2 regions of the Ruegeria sp. HKCCD3925 genome follow, and region 1 is predicted to be linked to the other one. Evidence: riboswitches for the same ligand, from Rfam matches in the RefSeq annotation. Region 1 holds a riboswitch; the other holds the start of a gene.
The links. A riboswitch is a leader RNA that binds a small molecule or an ion and turns the genes downstream of it on or off. The one in region 1 is predicted to bind cobalamin.
Positions count from the first base shown of each region.

Region 2: linked by a shared signal. The riboswitch ahead of AC2TEM_RS18115 (hypothetical protein) and the one ahead of AC2TEM_RS16135 (energy-coupling factor ABC transporter permease) in region 1 are both predicted to bind cobalamin.

Region 1 covers NZ_JBWVBI010000006.1:210,787-215,276, forward strand. The annotation lists gene AC2TEM_RS16125 (M48 family metalloprotease) at 1-132, shown strand, start outside; gene AC2TEM_RS16130 (transglutaminase-like cysteine peptidase) at 1,370-1,993, shown strand; gene AC2TEM_RS16135 (energy-coupling factor ABC transporter permease) at 2,099-2,782, opposite strand; cobalamin riboswitch at 2,859-3,071, opposite strand; gene AC2TEM_RS16140 (L,D-transpeptidase) at 3,287-3,949, shown strand; gene AC2TEM_RS16145 (hypothetical protein) at 3,991-4,263, opposite strand; gene AC2TEM_RS16150 (heavy metal translocating P-type ATPase) at 4,450-4,490, shown strand, end outside.
Region 2 covers NZ_JBWVBI010000008.1:50,544-55,033, reverse strand. The annotation lists gene AC2TEM_RS18125 (DNA polymerase III subunit gamma/tau) at 1-1,393, opposite strand, end outside; gene AC2TEM_RS18120 (phosphatase domain-containing protein) at 1,566-2,066, shown strand; gene AC2TEM_RS18115 (hypothetical protein) at 2,071-2,478, opposite strand; cobalamin riboswitch at 2,570-2,790, opposite strand; gene AC2TEM_RS18110 (alpha/beta fold hydrolase) at 2,912-3,769, shown strand; gene rsgA (ribosome small subunit-dependent GTPase A) at 3,806-4,490, opposite strand, start outside.

The DNA of each region.
Region 1 (4,490 bases):
TATGATCCACTCAAAGGTGCGCTCTATTTCGTACAAGTCCCTGATCCTGGTGATCGTTTTCTAGGGACGCATCCTCCCAATGCTCAACGATACTATGCAGTGCAAAACACAGTGGCTCAGATCGGTCGTTGACTAATTTGAGATCAGGTTCTGCACGACCGCAAAGCTTGAGATCGAGCATGCCATGATTCCGCGGCTGCAGAGAATGATCAACCTGACGCACCATGACGCAGCATCGTCATCGCCAATTCACCACAGCTGCCGGCCCTTCACGTGGTCGGACTCCTGAAATTGAAGAAACGGGTGCGCTATTACGGATATCGCACTTGGCTGTGGCGAACGGGCTGTTTCAAACGTAAGTAAACAAGGTGCTTTGAATGAGGGCTCTACTGACACACGCGATACTTCCGCGATGGCAGCGTTGTCTCCGCGAGCGAATACTGAGTCAGCAACAGCCGCTCCTGCATAGGGCAGCTTTGGTGCGCGTATCGCCACTTCAATCAATCCATGATCTCGCACAAGCACCGAGTGGAAGGTTCGACGGGCCGCGCTGCAGCATTCACATGTCGCGTTAAACGGCAGAATTGGGTCGGCTGTCATTTTTGCAGTTTAGCAATATGTAACAATCGAATTTGGTGGCGTTCATCCTCTCCGTCGCTTCCCTTTCTTGGACCAGCAGGGATTATGCAAACCAAACGCCCTAGACCGTCACGGGGAGGGCACTGCCCTCTCACTCGGGCAACCCTATCGGGCAGGGCCGAGGCCGCACCACCCCCATCGAATAGCCTCACCTCGCCCCGGCGTTCACCACATTGCAGATTAGCTGCGACAAGCTGCATCGCTGTCTGAACTGCAATTCAGCTCTGATTATCCGAAAGGGAAGCCGGATCAAACGAAACTGCCTGCGGTAGTCCTAAATGGTGGGTTTGGATTGAAGTATAATACTAAGGGTCATATTTAGTAGATGTCCGACTTCGAAGTTTCATCTGATTTCGAACATTCATTACAGTGTAGTCCGACTATGACGGTTGGGTAAGATAAGTGTGACCTTCAACAGGAAACTGTTCAACGTCACTGGCCTTAAACTCGATCGATGCCAAAACATAAACAAATCAGTGAATCGCGTCATCCAAATCCGCCACAAACCTCAAGCGTTTCCAACCCAGAACTACTAGTCGGCATTCTTATATGCCGCTGCAAGAATCTCAATTAAGCTCACCCATGCAATCACGACTTAAAACTGCGCGCTCGCGAACTTTGCTGCTCTGCATTTTAAATTGAATAAGCTGTTGTAATGCGTCGATGAACATAAAAGATTGAAATAGAGTTCTCTTGGCTCGGTAGCTTCAGATACCCAGGAGAAACGAGTATGGGGAAAGCAGATATGACAAAACCTACTTCCGCTCAGAAAAAAATCTCGGAAAGGTTACCAGTTTATCTATCGTTGGCCTGTATCATATGCAGCTACCTTGTCTCCGCCGCTTCATTGCAAGCTTCTGAGCTTCCCTGGATCAAACTAGATAGAGAGGTTCAGGCGCCATCGGGTGCCAAATCACTCTGCAAAGATTATTCGTGGGCGTGCGCGAATACTCGTACTTCTGGTCTGCCAGAAGCGCGGGAGAAACAGATCGTTAAAGCGATTAACTTGCGCGTCAATCGGAGGATCCGCGCCGTTTCGGATCAAAACCAATACGGGACAAAGGAATACTGGACACTACCAATGCAGGGGTCAGGGGATTGCGAAGATTTCGCTTTGCAAAAGAAGTTTGAACTAATGCAGAACGGCTTGGATCCTACGAAGCTACTTATTGCAACTGTCTTAGACACCAATCGCAGTGGCCATGCAGTTTTAGTTTATCGCTCGAGTGAAGGCGATTTGATTCTGGACAACGTCACCAACAGGATCAAATCTTGGAAGGAAACGAGGTATCTTTTCCTACGAATACAGGACCCAAATCACCCTGATCGTTGGGTGCAGGTTTCCAGCGGCTAAAAACAATGTGGCGCGCCTTCGAGACGCGCCACAATAAAATTTTGGTCCTGCGACTACTGGTTGTTTCGCGGCAACCCAAGTTTAGGACACCGCTTCAAACTTTGGTCAAGCTTTCGCAGCGTTGTACAAACGCGGAGTCACCAGACCTGTACTGTTCAAACCGCGCATTGCCTTGGCTGCCGCAAGTACTGCCAGATCAGCAATCGGCTCAATGACAATTACCAGCATATAAGCGCCGCCAAAGGACAGAACCGACGCCATGGTTTCTGCGCCGAAACCCTGGCCGTAGAAGGCCCAGAACCCAACCCATGCGACTACTCCTCCCTGATACGTCGCACTCAGCGCAAGAGCTTGGCCATATTTGAGGTCAACATATGCTGTGCCGGGTGCGATGATGCGGCTGGCCAGTGCTTGTAGCGCAAACAGCGGCACCAGCAGGGTGGTCAGGTTGATGAAGTATTGCGGAAGATCGAACGGGGCAAAAAACACACCCTGAATCAGGAGACCAGCTGCCAATCCAAAAGCCGCGGGTGCAGCACCGAGAAGCAGAAACAGCGTCGACCCCAGGATGAAGTGGACTTCAGAGACACCAACCGGGAAATGCGGCAGGACTTCGAAGAAAAGGAAAACCCCAACGGTGGCGAGCACCGAGCGCATAACAAAAGATGCAGGTCCATTCGCACGCAATGTGGAAAACGTTTCTTTCGCTGCGTAAGTAGCCGCACCTGCGGCGGTAACATAGGAAAGCGCGATTTTGGCACCATTCACGATGCCCGGTTCGATATGCATGTTCTTTCTCCCTACCGCCTCACCCGGCGGCTTGTCAGGTTGAATCGACCGTAAGGCCGACAGGTTCAGTCTGGGCATAGCCCGGCGCTTTACGGCAGGTCTCCTGACTCGCGGGTGCTCGCTCCGCCAACCTTCCCGGTTCCATTACGAACCAGTGGTGTCTTGGCATCGCTCTCCGCTCACAGTTGCGGGGGCAGTTACGGAATTGGCGCCATTGAAAACACCGAACCGTATTCCCTTTTAATCCTTTTGGCTTCCGCCATCAGGAACCGAAAACAATTCACCGCTACAATGGCGGCTTCGCCTGTGTCAATTGTCTTTGCGACCTATTCCAATGTAAACTCGACCGAAGCAGGATTCACGCAACCGGTCACTTGATCGACAGGGTAAACCAAGCGTTACCTGAAACCTCTTGAAGCTCTAGCTGCTAGAGGCTTTAAGATTCGGATTAATTCGCGATAGTGCGATCCAAATACGTTAAACTTGTGAACCAGGACGAGACCTATGCTTACAAGGCGCCATTTCATTCAATCCACCACAGCGCTGTTCTCGGCGTCTGCGGCCAGTCCATTGATCGCCAAAACCTGGCCAACCGCATCGCAGAAGACCTATTGGGACAGTCAGGTCACGCCAATTGGTTACGATCCAATGACCTCAAATCCGTGGGGTGTTCATGACCGTTTTTTACCAAGACGCGTCGCGGCAAATGATGGTTTGGTTCCAGGTGACATCCATGTGGATGCCGTCGCGCGCTATCTCTATCATATCGAAGAAGGCGGGACCGCAATGCGCTATGGCGTAGCGATCGCGCGCGGGAACCTTTACGAGCCCGGCACCTATGTTATCCGCCGAAAGGTCGAATGGCCACACTGGACACCAACCGCTTCAATGATCGAGCGCAACCCCGAATACGCGGAATTCCGGAATGGCATGGAGCCCGGGCCGAATAATGCTCTCGGCTCTCGTGCCCTTTATCTATACGTTGGAGACCGAGACACATATCTCAGAATTCACGGCACGCCTGAGCCAAGAAGCATCGGCGGTCGCGCAAGTTCTGGATGTGTGCGAATGATCATGGCTCATATCAATGACCTCTACCCAAACGTGAAAACCGGCTCGACCGCTTTCCTATACTCTGCCGAAGATAGCGTCACAGCCCGCTCATGAATATTGGGCAGCGTACATGGACGTCGCTGCCCTCATTTCGATCAGGCGTCGCGCGCAATGCAGATCGGAGCGCCATTCGTCGCGCGCAATGGTACCAATGTCGTCTCGACGGGTCCGCTGTGCTCATACCAAAAGCAATTGTCTTCGGGCAGGAGGCGCGCTGTGGTCAAATCCTGCGCCGGCCCTGCCAGCGCTACGACCGAATCTGGCACGTTGCCTGGTTCAAATGCTTTGCTTTTGGCCCCAGTGAACTGGGCTGAGCAACCAGCCGTAATCGAGACTAACGTGATGGTAATTGCGATCCGTTTCTGCATTGATCTATTCCAAATTTTTTGCGTCATCTGCAATTAGATTGCATCCACACGGCCGGCCCGCAAGACGAAATGAACTAACAATATCGCAGGCCAAGAACCCGGATGAAAAAAATATAAAAGGTATTGAAGCTCTAGTTACTGTAGGAACTATTTACAAAGGACCATAGAGATTCTTGAGGTCCAATCATGTCATCCGATACCCATAGCCACGACCATGGCCACGAAAA
Region 2 (4,490 bases), on a different contig from region 1:
CCAACAACTTCACGTCCCGGTTGGCTCGGATCAGTTCAACCACATGTTCAAATGTAGGATAGCGTGCCAGCGCTGCCTGCACATCTTGGGCCAGCGCGGCTGTTGGCCCGCCTGCGTTGCCGCCGATTCCCGATGCGGCATAGGCCGGTCGGGCCACAGCCTGTGGCGCGGAAATAGCATGTCCAGGCGCACCGATTCCCTTGCCGGGGCCACCATTGGGCGGCGGAGGCGTATCTTGCAGACGCTTGATCAGCTCCTCCGGGCTAGGCAAGTCGGCCACATGGGTCAGGCGGATCACGGCCATTTCCGCAGCCATCATTGCGTTGGGTGCGGCGGAAACTTCCTCAAGCGCTTTCAGCAGCATTTGCCACATGCGTGTAAGGACTCGCATGGGCAGAGCCTCGGCCATTTGTTGACCTCGGGCGCGTTCGTCGGGGGAAACGGTGGGATCTTCGGCGGCATCCGGGGTGATCTTGACCACCGAAACCCAATGCGTGATTTCAGCCAGATCGCGTAAGACGGCGAGTGGATCAGCCCCTTCGGCATATTGCCCGCTCAGCTCGGTCAACGCGCCTGCAGCATCGCCGCGCAGGATCATATCCATCAGATCCAGCACCCGGCCCCGATCGGCCAGCCCCAGCATCGCGCGCACCTGATCCGCGCTGGTTTCACCGGCCCCGTGCGAGATCGCCTGATCCAGCAGTGAGGTCGCATCGCGCGCCGATCCCTCGGCGGCCCGGGTGATCAACGATAACGCATCCTCGGCAATCTGTGCCCCTTCGGCACCTGCAATTTTGCGCAGCAGTCCGATCATATCCTCCGGCTCGATCCGGCGCAGATCAAAGCGCTGGCAACGGGACAGGACGGTCACCGGGACCTTGCGAATCTCGGTGGTGGCAAAGATGAACTTCACGTGTTCGGGGGGTTCTTCCAGCGTCTTGAGCAGCGCGTTGAAAGCGCTGGTCGACAGCATGTGAACCTCGTCGATGATATAGATCTTGTAGCGCGCGGACGCAGCGCGATAGCGGACGCTGTCGATGATCTCGCGGATGTCATTAACACCGGTGCGGCTGGCGGCGTCCATCTCCATCACATCGACATGGCGGCCCTCCATGATGGCTACGCAGTGTTCACATTGACCGCAGGGTTCGGTGGTAGGGCCGCCGCTGCCATCGGGACCGATGCAGTTCATACCCTTGGCTATGATCCGAGCGGTCGTCGTCTTGCCGGTACCGCGGATGCCGGTCATGATGAAGGCCTGCGCGATCCGGTCCGCCTCGAAGGCGTTTTTCAGAGTGCGCACCATGGCGTCCTGACCGACCAGATCGGCAAAGGTTTCGGGGCGGTATTTGCGGGCAAGAACCTGGTAGGCGGGGCTGGGCGTCTCGGTCATGTCTGCTCTGTCGGATTCGCGTTACGCCGCAGCGTAGAGGCCCTCGCCGCCCGCGTCCACAGCCAGCCGGGACGATTTTCATTTTGGAATGCGTGGGTATGCGGCTAAAATCCACTCTATTCTATTTACTGGACCAGTATGATGTTGGGTGAAGTTTGTTTGGGGGGAGATAATGTCGCAACTGGTGGTTTATGCGTTGCAGGTTGGCGGAGGCACCTTGGCCTTGTCCTCGATGCCTGGGCGTGGAGGAACGTATACAGAAGACCTTGATCTTATCGCAGACTGGAAGCCCGGGCTTGTGATCTCGATGACGACTGAGGTTGAGATGATTCAAGATGGCTCGCGGAATTTTGGCGCTGATATTCAGGGGCGTGCCAGCAGATGGGTGCATTTGCCGATCGAAGATTTTGGCACGCCACCCAAGGAGATTGTGGAGCGCTGGCCCCGCGTTGGCGCGACCGCACGTCAGGCGTTGTCAGGTGGTGGCCGTGTGCTAGTGCATTGCCGTGGTGGCTGTGGCCGATCCGGGATGGTGGTTCTGCGTCTGATGGTTGAATGCGGTGAACGGCCTGAGACGGCATTGAAGCGATTGCGTACGGTGCGTCCTTGCGCAGTCGAGACAAATGCCCAGATGCTTTGGGCCGTTGAACCGGCCCGTGTTCAAGCCGTTTGACGGCTTAGACACCAAAATGTGGCGAGATTTCGCCACCGTTGTGCTGCACCAGAAGCGAAGCCTCAAGCATGGCGCAAGGAGGATTCCTTAGCAGGTCTGCGGGTAGGCTGCTGTACTCGGTTCCGAACATCATGTCTGCGTAGTCATCCAGCCGGCCGGTATCGATTTCAGGATCGGTTCCGCAGAATACGCGTATCTGGTCGCATTGGGCGCGAAAGCGGGCGGTGCATCCTTCCGGGCAGTGCGACAGATCTATGGTGCCTTCAATCTCAAACTCAGTTTTCGTGACCGGTTTTGTGGCGGACATGGCCTGCGTCAGAGCCCGCGCCATCTGTGCCAATGCGGGGCAAGGTGCGCCAGTACGTTGGCACACGGTCGCCGCGAATTCGTGTGTTTTGGTCTTCCAGATCATCAATGCGCCCTCCGCGCGCAAGGCAAGGGCGTGGCACAGGTTGGTCGTTGCGGAGCACGATCAAACCCGTCCCGGACACCCCGCCCGAGTTTCGGTTCTACATCCGATGGCAGGTCTCCTGACTTGCGGGTCATCGCTTTGCCGACCTTCCCAACCTTCAAGGCCAGTGGTATCTCGGCATTGCTCTCCGCTTACAGTTGCGGGGGCAGTCTCGGACTAGGTTCTTTCCGGATTTATCCGGGCAGAACCGCACCGTGTTCCCTTTTCATCCCGGCCCGATTGGGCGCGAGAACCATCGCGACATGGCTATCGGCTGCGCCGTGCCCGAGTCAAGAAGATTGCGTCAGGCAAGTGACGTACGGTCCAGCCACGTCAACCTTGACTTGAGGCGCTTCGGGTGAACTGATCAGTTCAGTCGGTATTGGAGGGCACCATGTTGGACACGCAGCAGGCGGTTGTGACCGAGGATTTTCAGATCCCGTCCGACCCGGCAATGTTGTCGGCGCGGCTTTACCGTCCGGTTGCCGACCCCGAAAAGGTGGTCGTCATAAACGGTGCGACTGGGGTGCCAAGGGATTACTATCAGCACTTCGCCCGGTGGCTCGCCGAAGAACAGGGCATGGCCTGCCTGACTTACGATTACCGGGATTTTGGTCACTCTTTGGTGGGTTCACAAAAGCGGTCAAATGTCACCATGGCCGATTGGGCGTTGATCGACATTCCAGCCGCCCGGGCCGAGATGCGCCGACGGTTTCCGCAGGCCAAGCTATGGAGCATAGGTCATTCCTTGGGCGGAATGTTTGGCCCGATCCAACCCGATATCGATCAGATTGACAGGATGATCTGTGTCTGTTCGGGTCTGGTAACGCTGGCGGATCACCCTTGGCCTTATCGCGCTTTGGCGGCGTTGTTCTGGTTTGGTCACGCGCCGCTGGTGGTCAAGGCGCTTGGCTACCTGCCCGGACGGTTGGTCGGGTTTGGATCGGACCTGCCTGCCCAAGTCTATTGGCAATGGCGCAAATGGTGCACCGCCCCCAAAAGCTATGTGCCAGAGATCGGCACGACACTGCCCGCCGCCCGCTGGGAAGACTTGGGCAAACGTGTCGATCTGTTTACCTTCGCAGATGATGAAATGGTGCCGCCGGATGCTGTCTGGCGTCTTGCCGATCTCTATGGACCCAAAGCCGGGCGCCATCTGCTTGCACCAAGCGAATTCGGAGTATCCAAGATCGGCCATATCGGTGCATTCGCAAGACGGAATGCGGCAGTCTGGCCTAGGCTGATCGCCTGATAGCGCTGGGCACCGGTAGGCCGGTGCCCAGCTTCGTTATAGCCCTTTACGGGATTTTTTCTCGTGCATCACGCTGCGCACCATCTTGCCGAACGCCTTGTCGCGGGCGCGGGCCTGCGCCACCGAAGCGGAATTGTGTTGGTCTTCGCGCCGCAGCTTGCGCCAGCGGTCCAGCCGCGCGGGATCAAGTGTGCCGGCGTCAATTGCAGCCTGTACCGCACATCCGGGCTCAGTCTCGTGCTGACAATCCGAGAAGCGGCAATTCAGGCTGAGGTCTGAGATGTCCGAGAACACCTCATCCAACCCCTCTTGTGCATCTAGCAGACGTAACGCGCGCATGCCGGGCGTATCGATCAGCCAGCCGCCATTGCGCATGCGATGCAAGGCGCGTGCCGTTGTTGTGTGCCTGCCGCGCGCATCGTCTTCGCGAATACCTGCGGTGGCCTGATCCTGCCCCGTCATCCCGTTGGCGAGCGTCGTTTTCCCAACGCCGGATGATCCAAGCAAGGCGCTGGTTTGTCCTTTCGGACACCACGACAGAACTTGTTCGAGACCGCCGTGATCCAGCGCGTTGACCGCAAGTACCGTCAGAAACGGGGCGAGCGATTGGGCCTGATCTACATAAAGGCTCGGATCATCGCACATGTCCGACTTGGTCAGAACGACCACCGGATAGCAGCCTGCCTGATGCGCCAGCGCAAGATACCGCTCCAAACGTGGC